3 regions of the Paenibacillus protaetiae genome follow, and region 1 is predicted to be linked to each of the others. Evidence: riboswitches for the same ligand, from Rfam matches in the RefSeq annotation. Region 1 holds a riboswitch; each other region holds the start of a gene.

What was found. A riboswitch is a leader RNA that binds a small molecule or an ion and turns the genes downstream of it on or off. The one in region 1 is predicted to bind thiamine pyrophosphate.
Region 2: another riboswitch for thiamine pyrophosphate. It lies ahead of ET464_RS03305 (ABC transporter substrate-binding protein); the one in region 1 lies ahead of ET464_RS11580 (ABC transporter ATP-binding protein).
Region 3: another riboswitch for thiamine pyrophosphate. It lies ahead of tenA (thiaminase II); the one in region 1 lies ahead of ET464_RS11580 (ABC transporter ATP-binding protein).

What each region holds. Positions count from the first base shown of each region.
Region 1 covers NZ_CP035492.1:2,483,446-2,490,740, reverse strand. The annotation lists gene thiD (bifunctional hydroxymethylpyrimidine kinase/phosphomethylpyrimidine kinase) at 1-36, opposite strand, end outside; partial or broken gene thiM (hydroxyethylthiazole kinase) at 191-999, opposite strand; gene ET464_RS11590 (ABC transporter substrate-binding protein) at 1,083-2,120, opposite strand; gene ET464_RS11585 (ABC transporter permease) at 2,122-2,895, opposite strand; gene ET464_RS11580 (ABC transporter ATP-binding protein) at 2,873-3,658, opposite strand; TPP riboswitch at 3,765-3,869, opposite strand; gene ET464_RS11575 (acyl-CoA thioesterase) at 4,056-4,520, shown strand; gene ET464_RS11570 (hypothetical protein) at 4,733-4,918, opposite strand; gene ET464_RS11565 (hypothetical protein) at 5,082-5,606, shown strand; gene ET464_RS11560 (LLM class flavin-dependent oxidoreductase) at 5,855-6,868, opposite strand; gene ET464_RS11555 (DsbA family oxidoreductase) at 6,865-7,295, opposite strand, start outside.
Region 2 covers NZ_CP035492.1:769,271-776,565, reverse strand. The annotation lists gene ET464_RS03335 (glycoside hydrolase family 25 protein) at 1-496, opposite strand, end outside; gene ET464_RS03330 (NucA/NucB deoxyribonuclease domain-containing protein) at 679-1,104, opposite strand; gene ET464_RS19720 (hypothetical protein) at 1,264-1,425, shown strand; gene ET464_RS03325 (TatD family hydrolase) at 1,454-2,272, opposite strand; gene ET464_RS03320 (ABC transporter ATP-binding protein) at 2,259-3,074, opposite strand; gene ET464_RS03315 (ABC transporter permease) at 3,071-3,850, opposite strand; gene ET464_RS03310 (thiamine-binding protein) at 3,840-4,142, opposite strand; gene ET464_RS03305 (ABC transporter substrate-binding protein) at 4,178-5,209, opposite strand; TPP riboswitch at 5,423-5,532, opposite strand; gene ET464_RS03300 (GDP-mannose 4,6-dehydratase) at 5,605-6,558, opposite strand; gene ET464_RS03295 (mannose-1-phosphate guanylyltransferase) at 6,555-7,295, opposite strand, start outside.
Region 3 covers NZ_CP035492.1:1,945,522-1,952,816, reverse strand. The annotation lists gene ET464_RS08970 (MFS transporter) at 27-1,748, opposite strand; gene ET464_RS08965 (helix-turn-helix transcriptional regulator) at 1,873-2,571, shown strand; gene thyX (FAD-dependent thymidylate synthase) at 2,667-3,344, opposite strand; gene ET464_RS08955 (cation diffusion facilitator family transporter) at 3,743-4,669, shown strand; TPP riboswitch at 4,726-4,836, shown strand; gene tenA (thiaminase II) at 4,955-5,653, shown strand; gene ET464_RS08945 (ThiF family adenylyltransferase) at 5,731-6,720, shown strand; gene thiE (thiamine phosphate synthase) at 6,898-7,295, shown strand, end outside.

The sequences.
Region 1 (7,295 bases):
GGAGCCGGCAATCGTAAGTGCCTGATAAACGGTCATGCTTATCCCTCCTAAAAGTTTTACGAAGCATTGCTTCACAGAAACTACACCGCAGTAAAATCTTGCTCCGGAAGCATAAGCCTAAAAGTTTTACGAAGCATTGCTTCACAGAAACTACACCGCAGTAAAATCTTGCTCCGGAAGCATAAGCTTGTTATTTAACGGATAAATGGCGGATTTTGGACTGTAGAGAAGTTTCCTCCGGCGCAAGCAGCGCCAACTGGTTCAGAAACTCGGTTTGGAAGCTGCCGGGGCCTTGGCTGCCCGCCCGCTCATAGGCCGCTTCCGCAGCCATGCCGTAAAAAGCCAGTGCTTCCGTCACCGCATCAAAACGATTCGGCGCGTCCGTTCCGGCAACCGCGAGAAAAGCGCCGATAACCGAGCTGAGCAGGCACCCGGTGCCCGTTACTTTGGTCAAAATCGGGTGGCCGCCGCTAATGACAGCTGTTTGCAGGCCATCGGACACGATATCTTCTTTGCCGGTAACCGCTACGATGCAGCCGAGCTTTTGCGCGGCGCGTTTGGCAAGGGCGGCAGCATCGCCATCCCCTTCGCCGGCATCTACGCCTTTAATGGACCACTCTTCTCCGGCAACGTTGGCGATTTCCGCGACATTGCCCGCAGCGCAGTTACTTTGACCTGCTTGATAATCGTTTCGGCCGCTTCCGTGCGGTACGGCGTTGCGCCTGCGCCAACCGGATCAAACACGACGGGCACGCCAGCCGTATTCGCAGAACGCCCTGCAAGCAGGCAGGCATGGATAATATTTTCGTCCAGCGTCCCGATATTCAGCACAACAGAGCCGGATATCCGGGCAACATCTTCGACTTCTTCGGGGGCGTAAGCCATAAACGGCGAAGCTCCTAAAGCAAGCAGGCCGTTGGCCGTAAAGTTGGTGACGACGAGGTTCGTAATGTTGTGCACAAGCGGATTGCGTTCACGTACGAGGTTCAAATAAGACATCAATAACGCCTCCTTATAATGGTGTTACGTATTGTAAAGGGATGAGGATTTATGACCATGCAAAATGGCCGGCCTGCACCATCCTATAAATTGACGAATGCATCTTCGGCTTTTACGGACGGGTCCAGCAAGCCGTTGCTTTGCAGCCATGCCTGCACCTTCGCCCACGATTCCGGATCTTGGTAACCAAACGGCTTGTCTCCGGCATCCATCAGCGGCAGCAGAATTTGCAGGCTTTCGGTTTCGACGTCTTTATCCAGCGGGCTTGTTTTGTCCTCATGTTTCAGTAGAATGCCGAGGCCTTCCGCCGGATGGTCTTTAACGTATTGCTGGCCTTTGGCTGCCGCCGCCATAAAACGTTTGATCGCATCCGATTTGGAAGCAAGCGTATCGTCGCTTGCCGTAAATACAAGCTCATAATAATCCGGCACGCCGTATTTGGCCGGGTCCAGGTCGGCTACCGGATGGCCCTCTTTGGCCAGCAGCAGCTTCTCGTGGTTAATGAATCCGCCGATAATGGCATCCGTCTGTTTGGTCGCGATGGCCGGGATCAGATCAAAACCAACATCAACCAGCTTCACCTTGTCGGGGTTGCCGCCGTCGGTTTGAACCATCGTGCGGATGACGGCTTCCTCCAGCGGAATGGAGGAATAGCCCAACGTCTTGCCCTCCAGGTCTTTAGGGGACTGGATCGGTCCGCCTTCCGGCACAAACAGGTGGTTCAGCGTATGCCGGACAACGGCGCCAACCGACTTGACCGGAATGCCTTCGCCGCGTGCCATGAGCACCTGCGGTTCGTAGCTGAGCGCCAGATCGACTTTGCCGGCAGCCGCCAGCTTCAGCGCATCATTCGTATCGGCAGGCATCTGGATTTGCACGTCCAGCCCTTCGTCTGCAAAATAACCCAGCTCCTGCGCGGCGTACAGGAAGGAGTGGACAGCGTTAGGGTACCAGTCCAGCATGATGGTCAGCTTGTCTTTTGGTTTCGGCTGCTCCCCGGCAGAAGTGGAGCCAGCCCCCGCGGTGCTGCCGTTGTTTGTGCCGCAAGCCCCGAGGATAAGCATACATGCAAGCAATAAAAGCAGGGTTGGTCCGGTTCGGTAAAAATAAGATTTTATCATTTCATTCATAACCCCTTTTCTGTAAAATAAGCCGCTCGAGCGCCGCAACCGCGGCAAATAAAACAATGCCCAGCAGCGACAGCAGCAGGATAGCCGCAAACATGGAATCGGTGTGGAGGCTGCCCGACATCCGCTTGCTGAAGTAGCCCAGCCCTTCGGTGCCGCCAAGCCACTCGCCGATCGTAGCCCCTACGACGCAATACACGATCGCCAGCTTTAAGCCGGAGAAGTAAGCGGGAAGAGCAAGCGGGACGCTGACTTTGCGGAATATTTCCGCGCGGGTCGCGCCCATCGTCAGCAGCAGCTCCGCGTATCCGTTGTTTTTGCGCGACAGGCCGTCGTACGTGCTGACGACAACCGGGAAGAAGGCGGTCAAAAAAACGATCGCCGCTTTGGCCCATATGGTGTAGCCCAGCCACATGATGAGCACGGGCGACAGCGCAATAAGCGGAATCGTCTGGCTGATGACGATAAACGGGTACAGCGCTTTGGCCAGCAGACGGGACGTATGCATCAGTACGCCCAATACCGTGCCGATGGCAACGGAAACGGCGAACCCTAAGCCGGCTTCCCGCAGCGTTGCAGGCAGATGCTTCCCCAGCAGCAGGGAACGGTCATCCGCCAGCGCCTGGCCGACGGAAGTAGGCGCGGGTAAAATAAACGAAGGGACCCAGCCGAGGCGGGCCGCCATTTCCCAGGCAGCAAGCAATGCGGCGAGCAGCAGCAGAAACAGGCCGTAATTTTCCGCCCATCTATGAAAAAATCGCTTGTTCATCCAGCATCCGCTCCAATTGTTGTCTCATCTCCATAAACTTGGGCTCATAGATCATCCGGTAATCCCGCGGCCGAGGCAGTCCGATCTTCACTTCGGCTGCGCCTCCGGGATGATCGCCGCCCAGCACGTAAATCCGGTCGCTGAGCAGCAGCGCTTCCTCCAAATCATGCGTAATAAACAGCACGGTCTGGTTCATGCCGCCCCATAGCTCCAGCAGCCAGCGGTGCATGCCGCGTTTGGTCATCGCATCCAGCGCGCCAAACGGCTCATCCAGCAGCAGCAGCTCATGGCCGCAGGCCAGCGTCCGCGCCAAAGCGGCGCGCTGCTTCATGCCGCCGGACAGTTCCCGGGGATAAGCGGCTTCTACGCCGGCTAGCCCAAAGCTTGCGAGCACACCGCGAACTTGCTGCTTCATTGGCTCACGGTCGCGTTTTTTTCGGCCGGCCAGCTCCATGGGCAGCAGGCAGTTGTCCAGCACCGTCCGCCATGGCAGCAGCAGGTCGTTTTGCGGCATGTAAGCGACCTGGCCAAGCCGGTTGTGAACCGGCTTGCCGTTTAGCCGGATTATGCCGCCGTCCTGCTGAAGCAGTCCGGCAATCAGCTTAAACAGCGTGCTTTTGCCGGAGCCGCTTGCACCAATTAACGAAACAAACTCGCCCGCGTCCGCATGCAGGTTTACATCGCGGAGCAAATACCGGCTTTCCGCCCCGCGTCCGGCATAGCGGAAGTCCAGCTGTTCGATTTCCAGCGTTGTGTCTGCCACTTCTCGTGTACCTCCAAGTCAAAAAAATAAAAACGGCCCGTTCTTTTCCGCAAAAGGAAAGGAACGGGCCGTTTGAAATAAACCGTCGCAAATGACGGCCTAACCAGGCATGCTCACTCCACTTCCCTTCGCTGGTATAATCCAGATCAGGTTCCAAGGGTTCGGAACGCAAGCGCTCCATCTCAGCCGTTAGACACCCCTAGTGAATCAGTCGATATGAACTTTTTGGAAAAACATCAAGCATCGCGAATACTTGTTCAGCTTTTACACTATAACACATTCACGCGCGGAGGGCGAGCGGGTTTGTATCCTCGGCATGCCGTTCATTGCGAAACATGCGCAATCGCACTACAATAAAGCAAGTAAACAATTGGCAGCATGAAGGAGATTGCGGATTATGAAAAAAATCAGCTTCATTCAACCGGATATGGAAGGCTGGCTGCAAAAGTTTCATTTTGATGTGCCGATCAAGGTTCGTTATTGTGAGACGGATATGCTGGGCCATGTGAATAATGTCAGCTATTTTATGTATTTTGAGCAAGGAAGAATCGATTATTTTGAGAATCTGGATTTGACGGATGCACTGTTCGGGAAGGAAAGGGTATCGGTGGTCGCGGACCTGGAATGCCAATACTTGGCGCAGGTGTATTTAAAAGATCCGCTGCGCCTGCATGTGCGTGCGGCTCGCCTTGGCCGGTCCTCGATCGACATTCATTACGCGCTTGCCGCAAACGGCGAACTGAAAGCGGCTGGCCGCGGCACTATCGTGCTGATTGATACAGGCACTGGCAAAAGCACGCCAATCCCCGACACCGCCCGCGAGCGGATTGCGGCATTTGAAGGCGGCAGCCTGGAGCAATAGCTTGTCCGCGCCGCCAGTGCGGAGCCATAGTGCCCATTGATCCGGGCGGCTGTTTGCTGCGCCGGAGAAGACATAGGCCGCTGCCATGCCGGCATTAGCGGCATGGCGATTGGCGCAGCATCGCACCTGTTACCAGCGCCCGGGCTGGACGGTGTAAATTCAGCGCTAGCTGCATTTGCGGCAAGCGCAGCCGGAGCGGAAGGGCTGCAGGCTTACTGCACTTTTGTTTCCAGGCGGTAGTCGTCGATTTTTTCGCCGTCTTCCCAAATTTCAACAAACAGCGCGTCGCAAGGTTCGAAATCTTCGGGCTTCAAGGACAGCGCTTTTTCTTCATCCGTACCGACATATACATTATCCATTCCATCTTCATGGAAGGAAAGAATGACGTAAATTTTCATCACAACTTTCTCCTGTCGTTCGATATTGGTTAGAACTATATTATACGTAAATCGGCGGCCGGTTGCTACGCGAAGAAACCCGGCCAATTATCCCGTACCAGCGATACCGGATCAAAGCGGAATACAGCTGCACAATGAATTAATGACTTGGAGTGAAAACAGCATGTTTGATCCTACTGTGTTTGACAATTTGAAAGTGGCGTTCGAGAACGCCGTTTACGATCTGGATAATCTGGACGGCAAGGTGCTTGCGACCGGCAGAAGCGATCTGCTGGAGATGGCCGTCATGTCGAGGCGTTTTGCAATTGCTTTCCGGCTGACGGAAGGAGGCGGGAACGCTGTGGCGGAAATCGTGCTGGATGCATCGCTGAAGGAGCTTGCCGCTGAAATATTGGAGCAGGAGGGGGCTAGTCCAGGCTGCGTTCTCCGCGTCGTGTTCCATCTGGAGCTGGAGGAAACCGAACAGGCTTGCCGTACGATTGATCAAATATTGAAGGAAATATGGAATCCGGCGCTGCCGCCTGTTCAGACGATCAGCTATGAGTACGGGCACGAGCCGCCGGTTTACCGCAATGCGGCGGAAATCCGGTTTAACCGGACGATTAATGAAGAGCAGATGGAGGACGTCGGGCGTCTGGTCGATTATGCGGTTGAGACGCTTGAGCGGCTGCAGGCCCAAGGCTGGTAAGCCCGTGCGGAACATGCGGCAAAAGGTAATGCAGAAGATGTTTTTTTTACAATGCTAGCCAAGGAGCGGCAAGCTTGGCTGAAAACCGCTTTATCGCAGCAGTTTCCTGAGGGCTGCGAGTGGCTTGAGGCGTTTACATAGCCGTCAGGCCTGCTGCCGGCCTTCGCATAACAACAAAACAAGCGGCAGACCGGGATGTCCCGTGCTGCCGCTTGTTTATAGCTCAGGGCTGAAATTCAGCTCCGCTATTATTCGCCCCGCATCCCAAATGCATGGGCAATCAGCTCGTAAGAGCGGATGCGCGCCTCCGGATCGTGGATCGGGCTGTTGATCAAAATTTCGCCTACGTTATACTCTTCGCCCATGCGCAGCAGCTGTTCCTTCACCTGCTCGGGCGTGCCGATGATGCGCCGCTGGCGGATTTGCTGAATATGGAGCCGGTCCATTTCCGTATACGGGTAATCCGTTGCCGTTTGGACGGAGGGCATATAGGGCATTTCAAGCCCGGTGCGGATGCCGAGGAACAACAGGTCCGCGCTTCTGGCAAGGCGGTCCGCTTCTTCTTCCGTTTCGGCGCAAATCGCCAGCGTTGCAATCATGGAACGCGGCTTATCCTCCAGCACGTGATTGGGTTCAAAATGATTATTGTAATAGTGGGTTGCTTCCTGCCCGCCAGGAGTCCCGAAAAACTCCGCAAACGCGTAGTTAGTGCCCAGCATAGCGGCAATTCGTGCGCCTTCGCCGCTCGAGCCGAGCAGCCAAATTTCCGGAGCGGTTGGCACCACCGGCGAAGCAACCAGCTTCTCGAACTGGTGGCCGGGAGGCATCGCATCGTGCAAATAACCAATCAGGTCCAGCACCTGCTGCGGAAATTTATTCACATCGACGTATTTATCCTGCTGCAGCGCTCTTGTTGCCAGCGGCATGCCGCCCGGCGCGCGGCCGAGGCCAAGGTCGATGCGGCCCGGATGCAGCGCTTCAAGCAGCCGGAAGTTCTCCGCCACCTTGTACGCGCTGTAATGCGGCAGCATAATGCCGCCGGAGCCAACCCGGATCCGTTTGGTCGCTGCTGCGAGGTGAGCAATCAGCACCTCCGGGCTGGAAAAAGCAAGCGCCCGCATCGCATGATGCTCCGACACCCAAAAGCGCGAATAACCAAGGCGCTCCGCTTCCTGCGCTAACCGTGCCGCTTCATATAAACCGTCTGTTGCGGTTCTTCCTTCGCTGACATATACCTGATCCAATACGCCAAGCTTAATCATTGGCCTGCGCCTTCTTTTCCCGGAATGACGCAGCCGTCTTCACCGCATACGACGCCGTCAGCGGAGCCGACAACGGTAAGCGGATGGGCTTCGTTCCATGTTTTTTGCAGCACATCCAGGAACACTTCGCTTGGCTGTGCGCCGGAAACCGCGTATTTGCGGTCAAATACAAAAAACGGCACGCCTCTTACGCCAATGGACGCGGCATCGTTTTCGTCTGCGCGCACCTCATTGGCAAATTGTTCGCTCTCCAGCACCGCGAGTGCTTCTGCACGGTCAAGGCCGACTTCCGCAGCCAAATCCGCCAGCGTCTCCGGATTGCCGATATGAAGCGTATCGGTAAAATGCGCTTTTAACAAACGCTCCGTCATTTCGCTAAGTTTGCCTTTGGAAGCAGCATAATGCGACAGACGATGCGCATCAAACG
Region 2 (7,295 bases), 1.7 Mb from region 1:
TAACCGGCGCTGTAGTGCTGTATCTGGCCACCCATAACGGGTATGCGCCCAAACTTGCGTCAAAATGGCTAGCAAAACTGTTGCCGGAATACAGGATCGGCCGTACGCCAAACAACCGTTCCGTTTCCGATAAGAAGGCTTTCGCCACCTTGTTGATGTCCGCATCCTTTAATCCACCGTTATTTTGTTCATAGTCCATAACCGGCGGCAGTTGCAGCTTTGCTGAGGCAGATACGGTTTGGTAAAAGTGCTGCGCTTCGCGTATGGCCCCATCCGGCGTTGTTGCCCGCATAAAATGGTATGCCCCCACAAGCAGCCCTGCTGCTGCCGCTCCTTCTGCATTCCTTGCAAAATAGGGATCTCGTCCTGTCTCCCCTTCTGTTGCTTTGACAAATACAAAAGAGATCCCGTCATTTCGGACCTTAGTCCAATCAATCTGGCCCTGGTAACGGGAGACGTCGATGCCTTGGGCGTTGCCGGCGCTTCTATTTTGCATAACTTGTTCCACTCCTTGTAACTGGCCTGTATACGATTAATAGATTCATAGAAAGACCCGTTGGTCACGGCGTTTAGACGACCCAAACGTGCGAGAAGACAAACATCCCGCCCCAAAATTACAAAAGCTTCCTGATGCCTTACGAACGAGCCGTAAGCCACAGGAAGCTTAATTTCAACACATTATTTGACCACAAATAACACTTCAGCACCGTCCGGCAGCTGATCCAGCTGATTGCTGATCCATGAACCGGCTCCCCGGTTATCCGAAGGCGTCACGTATTGGATGTCGGCGCCTTCGCCGCCCTCCCGGCACATAGCCATCGGCCATTCATCGCGGTCATAACCTTTGCGGGTGGGCACGCCGTGCAGCGATTCTTTCCGGTTCTGTTCCGCGCCTTCCCGGTCAATCGTACAGACAGCGGGTTCGCCTCTGCGAATTGCCGCTTGAATATGTTGGCCGGTCTCCGGATATTTGTCCAGCGGAAAATAGATCGTATAATCCGCCTGCGCATCCTGCCGGATAGAAGGCTGCTTATGATCATCCGCCAGTGACGGATAGACATAAGCGGTAATTGCAATGACGATAACGGATAACAATGACACCATGCTTTTTTTCTTCAATACGGCTTCCTCCTGCAGATCCATGCTGTACAGCTATTGTACCTTCTGCAAGTGGCAAGAACAACCAAAAATAGACGTTGCAGGCATAATCGGATGCCCTATAGAAGTACATTGTTAAATACGATTATATCAAGGAGGCTGCACATGGAGACGTTTGGGAGAGGATGCCTGTATATCATTATCGGCATCATCGTCGTCCTATTTTTAGCGGTTCTGGTGGGCGGAACGATCACGATTCCGTGGTTTATTTTCATTCCGCTTATTATTTTGGCGTTCTGGGCGGCATCCCGCAAAGGGAAAAAATAAAGCCGCCAGTGCCCTGGCGGCGGTCCATCTATCCCTTTAAGCCGTACATTCTCGAAGCATTCCGGAATAACGCGTCCGCAACAATTTCATAAGACAAATTTTTAATTTCAGCAATTTCGGCAACGACATCACGGACCATCGCCGGCTCTGTCTGCTGCCCTTTATATTTGCCCTCAAACGGCCACGGGCCATCCGTTTCGCTCATCATCAGTTCCAGCGGATACTGCCGCACCAGTTCGCGAATTTCCGGCTCGTAGGCCACATCCGGCGAAATTGAAATCATATACCCGGCGTCCATGAGCCGCTTTACAACTGCTTGGCCGCCTTTAAACCAATGAAAATGTGCTTTTTGTACGCCGTGTTTCTGGACAATTTCGCATGCTTTGCCTCCATCCTCATAGATCGCATGCAGCACAATCGGCAAGTCAAGTTCGGCTGCGAGCGCCGCAAACCGTCCGAGCAGCGACAAATAAGGCGTTTCGTCAAAAGGCCGGCCGTTTGCTTCCGCATCTGTCCTGTTGTAATAAGGCAAGCCAACTTCCCCGATTGCGAACCGTTCCCCTGCCTGATGCCGTTCCCGGATCCATTGCAGCAGCCGTTCGATTTCCGCTTCCGGCGGAACCGGCTGCTCAGGGTGATAGCCGTAAGCCGGATGCACTTGCTTCGGATAACGGCTTGCCAGCTCTCTTGTCTCCTGCGATGAAGCCAAATCCGTAGATACGGCTACGACCGTGCGTCCGCCCGCTTCTGCAAACCTCTCCAGCAGCAATTCCTTGTCTTCCCGGCTGTACTGTACAAAATGAATATGAGCATCCACAATCCATGACTGGCGGTTATTCTCCGGCACTTGCGGCACCCCTTCTCGTATTCGTATGATCTTGAAGCAGGTCATAAACCTTCTGTTTGTACGCATTAAACAATTCGTCCGTCCACAATGATTCTTTGCGCGGCCTTGCAAACGGCACCTCGAATTCGTCAAGCACGACTGCAGGCGAAGCCGACAGCACAATAACCCGGTCCGAGAGCAGCAGCGCTTCCTCAATGCTGTGCGTCACCAGCAGCACCGAGCGGCGGTTCTCCTCCCAGATCGACATCAGCCAGCGCTGCATGTTCAGCCGCGTCAGCGCATCCAGCGCGCCAAACGGTTCATCCAGCAGCATAAGCCGCTGCGGCGAAAGCAGCGCCCGCAAAAAAGATACGCGCTGCTGCATACCGCCGGACAGCACGCCGGGGTACGCCTCGGCATAGCTGCCGAGGCCAACTTTATCCAGCCATTCCAGCGCGGATTGCTCAGCATCGCTGCGCTTCATTCCGGCAATATGCAGCGCAAGCTCCACATTGTCCGCCACTGTCCGCCAAGGCAGCAAGGACGCCTGCTGCGGCATATACGATATATGGCCGCGTTTGCCGTTAATGAGCTGTCCGTTTACGCGGATTTCGCCTTCACTCGGAAGCTCAAGCCCGCCAATCATTTGAAACAACGTCGTTTTCCCGCTGCCGGAAGGTCCAACGATCGAGACGAACTCCCCCTCGTGGATATGCAGCGACAAGCCTCCGATGACTTCTTTTGCCGTTTGGCCTTTGCCGAACGTTTTATGTACCCGGGTAATGTCCAACACGGGCTGACGATCCGCTGCTCGCTTATTCACCGCCGCTCACTTCCTTTCTGAACCTGCTTCCAACGGACAAGCAGCCGCTCCGCCAGCGACACAAGCCCATACATCAGCAAGCTGAGAATTACAATAAGAAATACAGCAGCGAATACGCGTGCCGTCTGAAAGCCGTTGGAAGCGAGCAGCATAAAATAACCAAGCCCTTTTTGCGAGCCGATCCATTCTGCTACAACGGCGGTCAGCACGCTGTAGGAGGCAGCGATTTTCAGCCCGGAAAATAAATGGGACACTGCATTGGGCAGCTCCAGCCGCCAAAACAGCTGCCATCTGCTTGAACCGATCATTTCCATATAATTGCGGAGTTTAGGGTCAACGTCATTCAAACCCGCCAGCAACGCAACCGATACAGGGAAAAAACATACCAGCCACATCAAAATCAGCTTTGGCACAATGCCGTATCCAAACCATAACGTCAGCAACGGGCCAATCGCGATGATGGGCACGTTTTGCGACAGGACGAGCAGCGGGTAAATGCCGCTTTTGGCTCCGGGAACAAAATGAAGAAGCGCCGCAAGCAAAAAGCCTGCGCCCACTCCCCCTGCAAAACCCGGCAAAACGAGCTCTATCGTAGCCAGCATATGCTCGCTGAGCCTTGGCCATACTTCCGCGGCTGTTTCAATAATGCGCAGCGGAGACGGCAGCAGCCACTCTCCGGTGCCGGTTACGGTAACGGCGATTTGCCAAGCGGCCAATAGGACGAGTATGACTGCCGCAGGCGGCAGCCACTTTCGCCAGTTCATTTTATTGCCCATCCGGGTATTTCTCCAGCAATGTACCCATCGAAGCGCCATCCGTCGGATTGAACAAAATTTTCACCTGCGAAATAACAGAGGAACAGCCCTGGTCGGTCATCGCTTCATTCATCTGCTGAACGATCATAAGCAGCTTGTGAAGCTCGCCTTCCATCGTCGTCTCCAGCGGCGCGACACGATACGGGACGCCGGATGCTTTAATAATGTCGATGGCCCGGTCGACATATTCGTATTTGCTTGCGCCTTCAGGCGCATTCGGTAAAATTTGAATGCTGACTAATGCATTCGCCATAGTTTTGCATCTCCCTTTTTTCGGATCGTGATCGTTTAAGCTTCTGGCAAAAAGTCGTTCGTGAACGCTTTGTCCGCTTCCAGCTTGCTGTCCAGCAGCTTATGCTCGTACATCCAATCCGCGTAATTTTGCCACACGCTCAGTTTTTGCTCGCCCCAGCGCGGCGCATCGTCCTTGTATTTGTCAGCGAGCCACTTCTGGCTGGCGCGGACAAGGTCCGCGTTTAAGTCCGGTTCAGCTTTGATCAGCACTTCCGCCGCATCGTCCGGATGCTCAATCGCATAGTTGTATCCTTCGGAAGCCGCCTTGACAAACGCCTTGACAATGTCCGGCTTGCTCTTGATCATCGACTCGCTGGTAGCCAGCACCGGCGTATAATAATCCAGCTTATCGCTGTAATCCGTCAAATAAAGCATGTTCAGCTTCTCGCCGCGAAGCTCGGCTTCCACGCCTGTCCAAGCATAATAAATCCAGGCGAAATCGACATCCCGTTTAACCGCTGTAAAAAAGTCCGTATCGCCGATATTCAAAATTTTCACCTTGTTCACATCGGCATGTTTCTCCTGCATAAGCGAGGCAATGACCGCTTCCTCCACCGGAGCGCCCCAGCCGCCGTACGTTTTGCCTTCAAATTTTTCCGGCGAATCAATTCCTTTTGCCGCAGGGGACGCAAACCCCGACGTATTGTGCTGAATCACCGCCGCAATTGATACAAGCGGCACGCCTGCAATCCGGGCCATCGTAACCGACTCTTGGTAGCTGACGCCAAAATCAGCACTGCCGGAAGCGATCATTTTATCGGCGCCGTCCTGGCCGGGCTGCACAATTTCGACATCGAGCCCTTGCTCCTTAAAGAAACCTTTGTCACGGGCCACGTACAGGCCGGTATGGTTCGTATTCGGCGTCCAATCCAGCACAACCTTCACTTTAGTAAGCTTGGCGGAGTCTTCGCCCTGCCCCGCCTCTCCCTTTGTGCTGCCATTGGAACTGCAGCCCGCCAGCATTACGGCAACCGCTGCCGCAGCCGCTAAAAATTTAAACCCCCATGTTCGTTTACGCGTACTCATGTCTCTCTCCCTCTCCTAACGTACTGTTCGCCAATCTTCCAGCTGAACGGGGACCGTGCCCGTACTAGCTCACTCTGATTCATAGAATGGACGCATAGCGGATACGTATACACGGATGCATGCAAAAAAAAGCACCCTTCCGAACCGGAAGGATGCCGTTTATACGCTGCGTATCGCAAAAGCCGCAATTGCCGCATCTTTTCAGAGCAAATAAACGGATGCGTCAACACTTCCTCCGCTGGCATTATCCAGATCAGGTCTACGGTCGAAAACAGGATAGTTTTCCTCTCAGCCCGGTTCCCCGAGCTCCCGTTTGGCTATTTGATTGTATAAAATGAATTATACTGCCTTTACGGCTGATGTCAAACCTTTCTGCTGCCGGCGGGCTCTGTCTCTTAGCTCAGCTTCGCTCTCCAGCTGTTCAACAAGTCAAGCAGCGTCTGCTCCAAAGGGATTTCCGGCTTCCAGCCTGTTCGGGCATGAAATTTCTCATAGCCGGCATATACTGCGGCGGAATCGCTAGGCCGCAGCCGTAAAGGGTCTACCTGTATCTCAATGGACGCCTGGCTGAATGACAACAACATCGTAAGCATCTCATTGACCGAAAGCGCATGGCCGGAAGCGATATTATAAGCTTCTCCCGGTTCGCAGCAGTCCAGCGCGAGCTTATAGGCGCGCACCACATCCCGCACATCGAGAAAATCACGGACAGCCGACAGATTGCCGACATGCAAAATCGGCGGCTTCAGCCCTTTTTCAATTTCTGCAATTTGTTTGGCGAAGCTGGAAGTGACGACATTGTCGCTTCTGCCCGGTCCGGTATGATGAAAGGTGCGTACGATAACGGTATGCAGCCCGTATGTTTTATAATTTTGATAAGCCAGATGCTCTTGCGAAATTTTGCTTACTGCATACGGGTTTAACGGCCGGAACGGATTCGTTTCCTTAATCGGAAGCTCCTCCGGCTTCACATATCCGTATTGCTCGCTGGAACCGGCAATCAATATCCGGCACCCGGGATGGCAAATGCGTATGGCATCCAACAAATGAGCCTGACAGGCGATATTGTTATACAGCGTATCCAGGGAATGATCCCAAGAAGCCGTGACATTGCTGTCCGCCGCCAAATGATAAATATAGTCCGGTTTTGCATCCCGGATCGTATTAAAAACCGTTTCGCGGTCAAGCAGATCGCATGCGTACAGCTGGATGTGATGGAGGATCGGCTTCAGGTTATCCAGCCTGGTGGAGTGGCGGACGGTACCGGATACTTCGAATCCTTGCCGGATTAAATGACTGGCCAAATAGCTTCCTGCAAAACCGGCAATCCCCGTAATAAAAGCTTTCACGGCTTCTTCATCCCTCCATGGCCTGGTTCCGCAGCCGCCAGCAGCTGTTTAATATACTGCTCCTCCGACTTGTGGCACACCAGCAGTCCTTCATCCGTGGATACAATAATGACGTTATTGACGCCGATGACAAGCGTCTTCTTGCCCTCTGTAAAAATAATGTTGTTGCCGGCTTCCAATGTGTAAATATTGTCCGACATTAAATTGCCGTCGGCGTTCCGCTCGAATATGCGCTCCAGCGAAGTCCACGTGCCGACATCATCCCACATAAACCGGATCGGGATCATAAATAAAGCCGGTATTTTCTCCATAATGGCGTAATCAATTGAAAGCCGTGCAAGTGAAACATAAGCTTGCTGAAAGTTTGGATTATCGGCTTCGAAAATTTTCCACATCTCCGGCTGATAACATTCCATGTAATAAGCGATTGTAGACGGCTTCCATATAAATATGCCGCTGTTCCAATACATGCGCGGGTTCTCGATAAGCTCCAGCGCCTTTGCTTTGCTAGGTTTCTCAATAAAAGACGCCACCTCGCAAATATTGCGGCTGCCCGCCGCATAACCTTGCTTAACTTCAATATATCCATAGCCGGTCTCGGCTCTCGTCGGGACGATGCCAAACGTAACAACCGCTTTATCTTGGCGGGCAATAGCTTCCGCTTCCCGAATCGCCGCCTCCAGCAATAACGGTTCATCCATATATTGATCGGAAGGCGCTGTGACGATAACCTCGTC
Region 3 (7,295 bases), 540 kb from region 1:
GGCGCTTAGGATCGCATAGCAGCAGCTCAGCTGCGGTCAGCCTGTTCCGTCCGTGTTCCCCGCACTCGCCCGTACAGCCAGGCCGAAACGGATTGAATGGCGGCTGCCATATAAAAAGGCAGCACGTATTCGCCTTCCTCGATCAGGCTGCCAAATGCGCCCGGCCATAACACAACGCCAAACCGGACAAGGAAGGACGTAAATTTAGCCCATCCGGATTGTTTATGCCGCGCGCGGTTGTCGAACATAACGGCGTTGCGCGTGCCGCGCGAACCCAGATTAAACATGCTGCATAAAGCAAACAAAACGGCAGCTTCCCAAAAATTCGGTACCCAAGGCAGTGCAAGCGTGCAGACAACGCCGGCCAGCTGAAAATAAACAACCGCCTTCACCGGCCCAAAGGTACGGGCGGCATGTTCGCCTGCCAGCGACAATGCGCCGGCCAGCAAGTAAGAAGCAGCCAGTACGATGCCGGCCATGCCGGCCGATGCGCCGAACTTGGCAGCGAGCCAATAGGAGCTCATCGTGCCGGATAACGTAACAGCAACCGTGTTTACGATCTGAACGATGGAAGTGAGCTCCTCTTTAGGGCCGCCGGATACACGTACGACAGCGGCAACCATTAGCAGCACGAACGTGATCACCGGCGCAATTGCTCCGGGAACGTGCTGCCGACATAACGGCAGCGCAGCAGCTGATACTGCTGCCGCAGCCGCCAGTCCGGCGGCGATGAGTGTGCGTTTTGTTCTTAAGCGCGCCGAAGGCAAGGAGGCTTCCGGCGGGTGCTGTGCGAGCAGAGCGGTAGTTCTGTCAACAGCTGCTGTTGGTTTAGCTGGTTGCTCGCTGGCCTCCGCTGCAGCAGTTGCTTGCCGATCTGTAGACTTGATTACTTCGGTTACAGCAGCCGCTTGCCGGTTTGCAGTCTTGTTTGCTTCGCTTGCCTCCGTCGCATGCCAAGCTCGCCGGGTGTTTACTGTCGTCTGCTGGGCGTGCAGCGTGGCTGCAGGATGCGGTAATGCCGCCTTTTGCGGATCCAACATTTCAACTGTATGATTTGGCTCGTGAATTTCGGCGGCGGATAAACCGGAGCTTTGCGGCTTATCCGCCGCTTTTTGCGGCTTATTCTGCCGCGCTCCGCCTTCGACGGTGAGCAGGACGGCCGCACCAGTCAGCGCACACGCGGCCAGCAGACCGTATACCACCCGGTAGGCGGCAGCTCCGGGAAGCCAGGCTTGCAGCCACGGCGTCAGGCTGGCGAGCAGCGACCCGATTCCCATTCCGCCATATGTCAACATGGCGTTTTTGCCAAAAATGCCGCCGCTTCCGCTTCTGCTGCCAAACGCGCCAAGCCAGCGGCGTTCAATCGGCCCGGCTGGTCCGCTTGAGCCGGTATGTCCCATACCAAACCCCGCCGCAATGATGGCGGCGCACAGCAAAGAGCTGCTGCGCGTACAGGCGGCCGTTATGCCGGCTGCAGCAGTAACAGCTTCAGCAAGCAGCAGCAACTTTCGTGGTCCAAGCAGCGAATTCCATGTCCCCGCGAATGTGGTCATTATCGTTCGAAATAACCCGGCGGCAATGAGCAGACCGCCGATCGCTCCGCCGCTCCAGCCCAGCTCTTTTAAATATAGACTCGTTACCACGACAGCTATGCCCTGGCATATGCTCCGCATAAAAGCTGCTGTTTGCAGCTTGCGCAGCGTGGGATGGTGGCTAAGCCATTTGTGCCATCGTAATTTCGTATACATGTTGATCCCCCGACTTCCAGCAGCATTCCTGCGTACAGCATACCATGCCAACCTTGACATCTACTGTCAGTGATTCCTATGATGGAGCCATATGACTGTTCGGACGGAAAAGAGGGAAAAAAATATGCGGGCGGACCGCCTAATTTCAATTGTAATGCTCCTGCAGACAGACGGGAAAATGACAGCTTCGGAGCTCGCCAAGCGGCTTGAGGTGTCCGAGCGGACGATTTACCGCGATATGGATGCGCTTAGCTTGGCAGGCATTCCGGTTTACGCCGATGCCGGCGTTCACGGAGGGTTTGCGCTGCCGGACCATTATAAATCGCCATTCCATGCGTTAACGACGGATGAGATCCAGTCGCTGTTTGTGCATGCAACCGGCTCGGTTTACGAACAGCTTGGCATAGGCGGAGCATTCCGTTCAGCGCTGCAGAAGCTGATGCTGGCGCTGCCGGAGCAGGAGCGTAAGGCGGCGGCGTGGCTGCAGGAACGTATCCATTTGGATACGGATTCATGGCGGGAAGGCGATAAGGAAGCGCCCAACCTAAAGCTGGCGCAGCAAGCGATCTGGGAGCAGCGTGCGGTAACGATGGCGTACACATCGAGAAGCGGGGTGGGCGGAACGTTTGAGCTTAAGCCTTACGGGCTGGTCGCCAAAGGCGGCATCTGGTTTTTGATCGGGGAGACGGAAGAGAAAGTACAGGCGTTCCGGCTGTCGCGTATAGAGGAGCTGGAGCTGTCGGGGACGTATTTTGACCGGCCGGAACGGTTTGATCTGCAAGCCTTTTGGAAGCAATGGGTTGAACGGTTTGAGCTTAGATAGCTGTTCGTTAAGATTTACATAGCCTTATTTTCAGATAATAACATGCAGGTAAATTAGTACTATTTCAGACGTAAATGATAGGTGTCGCCGTGATGCTAATGGGATTGCGGCACCAGATGGCTTTCCGCCACAAGCTGTTCCAGCGAAACCGGGAATAACGGTTTAATGAGTTCAAGTACAGCCTTCGCGTAAAGCTGAATTTCTTTTTGGGCGTCATGCTCCAGCCGTTGGGATAAAAAGTGGGCCACTGATTGGACGGAGGCTGTCCAATACCATCGCACATACATCCCGTAGGACGGAAGAAATAACCGGGCCTGCTCGGCGCAAATCCCATCCTGCAAAGCGGCTTCGTAGTTGGCTATACCTAGCTCCACATAGGCCATAAGCGCTTCCGTATGCTTCTCGCCGAGTTCCCAGGCGATCGGCTCCCCGCTGCCTTGCTTCGAGCTCTCGGGCTTTGCTCTCCATTCACCTGCTTGCGGAATATAAAATGCCGGCTCTTCGGTAATATACCGCCGGCTTGATTCATTCCATGCCTCCAGGCTATCGCCTGTACCTTCATAATGAGCGGCGCCAACGACATATTTCCACCATTGTCTCGCTACCATCAGAGGTGCGTAAATTTCAAATTGTGCGATAGCGTGGCGGAATGGCGACGTATGCCCTTCCCGCGCGAGAAATTGAATTAGTCGGATGTCCCGTTCGGACAGCTCCTCGGACTGCTTTGCATATGACACCCGAGCGGCATTCACGACGGTAAGATCCGATCCCATATGATTAACCAGCCTTACATACCCTTGATCCAGAACGTTGATAATAGACAAAAAATAACCTCCCACAATTCCATTTTTTTCCTATGCATGATCTATAGTACAATCACGTCCGAGCCAAACGCAATAACAAGATGAAGCAAATAAAATAATGACAGCATGGATGTCCGAGGCGCACAATTGTTTACCATATGCTTACTTTTGGACAAGGGCAACTGTTTTTGCACCGTTAAAGTCTGTTGCCTTGCCGTAAAAGTGCTTGCACACAGCAACACTGTTTCTCTAGACCCACACCGTATCGGCTTTGTATAATGATTCAGTTGAAAAAAAGTACAAGCGGCTGTAACGCGCCAGAGCAGCAGTTAAATGGCGCATACGCAAACGGGTAAAAGGAGAAATAAATGAGTCAGACTAGCAAGCCGTCCAGCGCGGCAGCGATCACGATCAGCTTAATCAGTAACTTGTTTCTTACGGTCATTAAAATCGTTGTAGGCGTTCTCGCAGGCAGCCAGGTGCTCATTGCCGACGGCATTCATAATGCGGGCGACGTTATTGCTTCAATAGCGGCGTTAAGCGCAACCATTATTGCGAAAAAACCAAGAGATTGGGACCATCCGTACGGGCACGGCAAAGCCGAAGTAATTGGTTCGGCAATTGTAGCTATCATTATGCTTGTAGCGGCATTATTTATCGGATATCATTCCGTGGAAGCCTTCTTCCATCCGGCGGCGGAAGCAAGCTTGCTCGCTTTAATAGCGGCAGCCGTATCATTGGTATGGAAAATTTGGCTGTATTACTATTGCATGCAGGTAAGCAAATCGACCAACAGCAAAAGTTTGCTGGCCACCGCCTATGACCACTTGGCTGATGTATACGCATCGCTCGCAGCGGTTGCCGGTATCGGGGCGGCACTGATTGGCGACCATTACGGCATCGTATGGCTGCAATACGGCGATCCGGTCGCAGGGCTGATCGTTGCGCTTTTGATTTTGAAGCTGTCCAACGATATGGGCCGTGAAGCGGTTGATATTTTGATGGACCGGATGGTATCCCCGGAGAAAATAAGCGAATATGAAGAGCTGGTCATCAGCGTGCCGGAAGTGAAACGGATTGATTTGATCCGCGCAAGGGAGCATGGCCACTATATCATCATTGATGTGCGTGTCGGCATTCCTGCCGAACTGAACATCCAGGAAGGCCATGACGTGTCCAAAAAAATCAAGTCGGTTATTATGGAGCGGCACGACGATGTGGAAGAGGTGCTCGTGCACCTGAACCCCTGGTATGAAGACGAAGAAGCAGAAATCGGCAATACGGCTGTTAAATAAAAGGTTGCTCGAACTGCTCCTATTGAGTATAGTAAAGTGGTAATAAGTAACATGAACTGAAAAATTACGGGTGCTGGATGAAGTCCGGCTGAGATTGGCAACTAGTTTGCCTGACCGTTAATCTGAACCAGGTAATGCTGGCGTAGAGAACATATCGAATTTTGCATGCGCAAAAGCCATTCGTGTATTCTCGAATGGCTTTTTTTATTTGCGCGGAGCGGCTGCGGCCTTGCGGATATGTTTCGTCATTTTTTGCCTGGCGGTCAAAGCTGAGGAGGAGAAACAATGGGAAACCTGGAAGCGGCAAAACAGACACCGAGATTTAGCAGCCGGCTGTACACGGCGGCGGAAGAATGGTGGGTGCGCAGCCTCAACCATCCGTTTGTGGAGGAGCTTGGCGCCGGAACGCTAGATCCGGGGCGGTTTATTTTTTACTTGAAGCAGGATTACCTTTATTTATTGGATTACGCGAGAATGTACGCTTACGGCAGCATTAAGGCTTCCGATCCGGACAGGATGGCAAAGTTTGCTGAACTCAGCTATTCGATTTTGCATGTGGAGATGGGGCTGCACCGGGGCTATGCGGCGAAGTTTGGCATCAGCCGCGAAGAGCTGGACCATACGCCGCCTTCTCCCGCTACAACGGCGTATACCGGGTATATGCTGCAGGTGGCGGCGCAAGGCACATTAGCTGAGATCGTTGCCGTCATATTACCCTGTATGTGGAGCTACCGCGAAATCGGGCTGAAGCTTGCTGCCGGTTCTGCTGCAATGGAGCATCCGCTGTACCGCGAGTGGGTGGAGATGTACAGCTCCAGCGAGTTCGGCGAGCTGACCGATTGGTGCATCGGCCTGATGGATGAGCTGGCTGAAGGCCTGCCGGAGCAGGCACTGCTTAAGCTGGAGGAGCACTTTGTGATGGCGTCGAAGCTGGAATATTTATTTTGGGATAAAGCGTACGATCGGGAGGAGTGGCCGGTTTGAGCATACGGGAATTTGGCGGTGCGGGTGAGGCAAATGAAGCAAATGGAGCCCAGCCGGATGAGCGGTATTCGCGGCAAATGCGATTTGCCCCGATCGGGCCGGAAGGGCAGGCGAAGCTTGCGGCCAGTGCGGTGTGCATCGTCGGGATGGGGGCGCTCGGCACGGTGCTGGCGAATCATCTTGTCCGCGCCGGCGTAGGGCTCGTGCGAATTGTCGACCGCGACTTTGTAGAGCGAAGCAATCTGCAAAGGCAAATGCTGTACGACGAGGAGGATGCCGCGCAAGGGCTGCCCAAGGCGATTGCCGCACAGCGGAAGCTGCAGCGCATCAATTCGGATGTCCGGATTGATGCCATTGTAGCCGATGTGACGGCACGGCATATCAGCCGGCTGCTGGACGGCATTGATCTTGTTTTGGACGGCACGGATAATTTCGAAACGCGTTTTCTGCTGAACGATGCCTGCTTCCGCGAAGGGATTCCGTTTGTTTACGGCGGGGCGGTCAGCTCACAGGGGATGAGCGCGCTCTTGGTGCCAGGCGAAACGCCGTGCCTGCGCTGCTTTATCCAGACTGCGGACAGCGGCGGCCAAACCTGCGATACGATTGGGGTCATTGCGCCGGTCGTGGACATAGTCGCATCGTATCAGGCGGTGGAAGCGATGAAAGTGCTGATAGGGGCACATTCAGCGAGAAGAAATACGCTGGTAACGTTTGATGTATGGAGCAACCGCCATTTTGAGATGAAGCTTGGCGAGCCTTCTGCGGATTGCCCTTGCTGCGGGCTGAAGCAGTACCCTGCTCTGCAGGAGCAGGAGGCGGAAGGAGCAGTATCGTTATGCGGCAGAAGTACGGTGCAGATTACAGGCCGCAAGGCGCTGCAGCTCTCGGAGTGGCAGGAGCGGCTGAAGCCGGCGGCGGTGAAGACGGAGCTGAATCCGTATCTGCTGCGGGTAGAGCTGCCGGAAGGCGAAAGGCTTGTGCTGTTTCCGGACGGCCGCGTGCTTGTGCAGGGAACGGATGATCCGGTCCGGGCCAAAACGCTTTACGCAAGATACATAGGCGTGTAAGCCGCACGCATGAGAACGAGGCATTGAGGCGTGCATGCCGCATGCATGAGAATGAGGCGTAGAGGCGTGTAAGCCGCACGCATCAGAATGAGGCGTAGAGGCTGGCATGCCGCATGCATGAGAACGAGGCATGGAGGCGCGTAAAGCGCATGCATCAGAAACGGGGAGGAACAGAGGATGAAAGATTTTCGTTTGTACGCCATAACCGCCGAGCAATTTCATCCGGGCCGTAATTTGATCCGGGTCATGGAGGAGGCTATCCAAGGCGGCGCTGACATTATCCAGCTTCGGGATAAAACAAGCAGCCGCGCAGAGGTGCTCCAGAAGGCGATTGCGCTGCGGGAGCTTACCCGGCGGTACGGGGTGACTTTTATCGTTAATGATTATATCGATATTGCGCTGGAAGCAGATGCGGACGGCATCCATCTCGGCCAAGGCGATATCTCGCTCAGCGAAGCCAGAAGGCTTGCCCCCGGCAAAATGATCGGCATATCGACGCATGCCATTGAGGAAGCGCTGCTGGCGGAGGCGCAAGGTGCGGATTACATCGGCGTTGGTCCGGTATTCCCGACCCA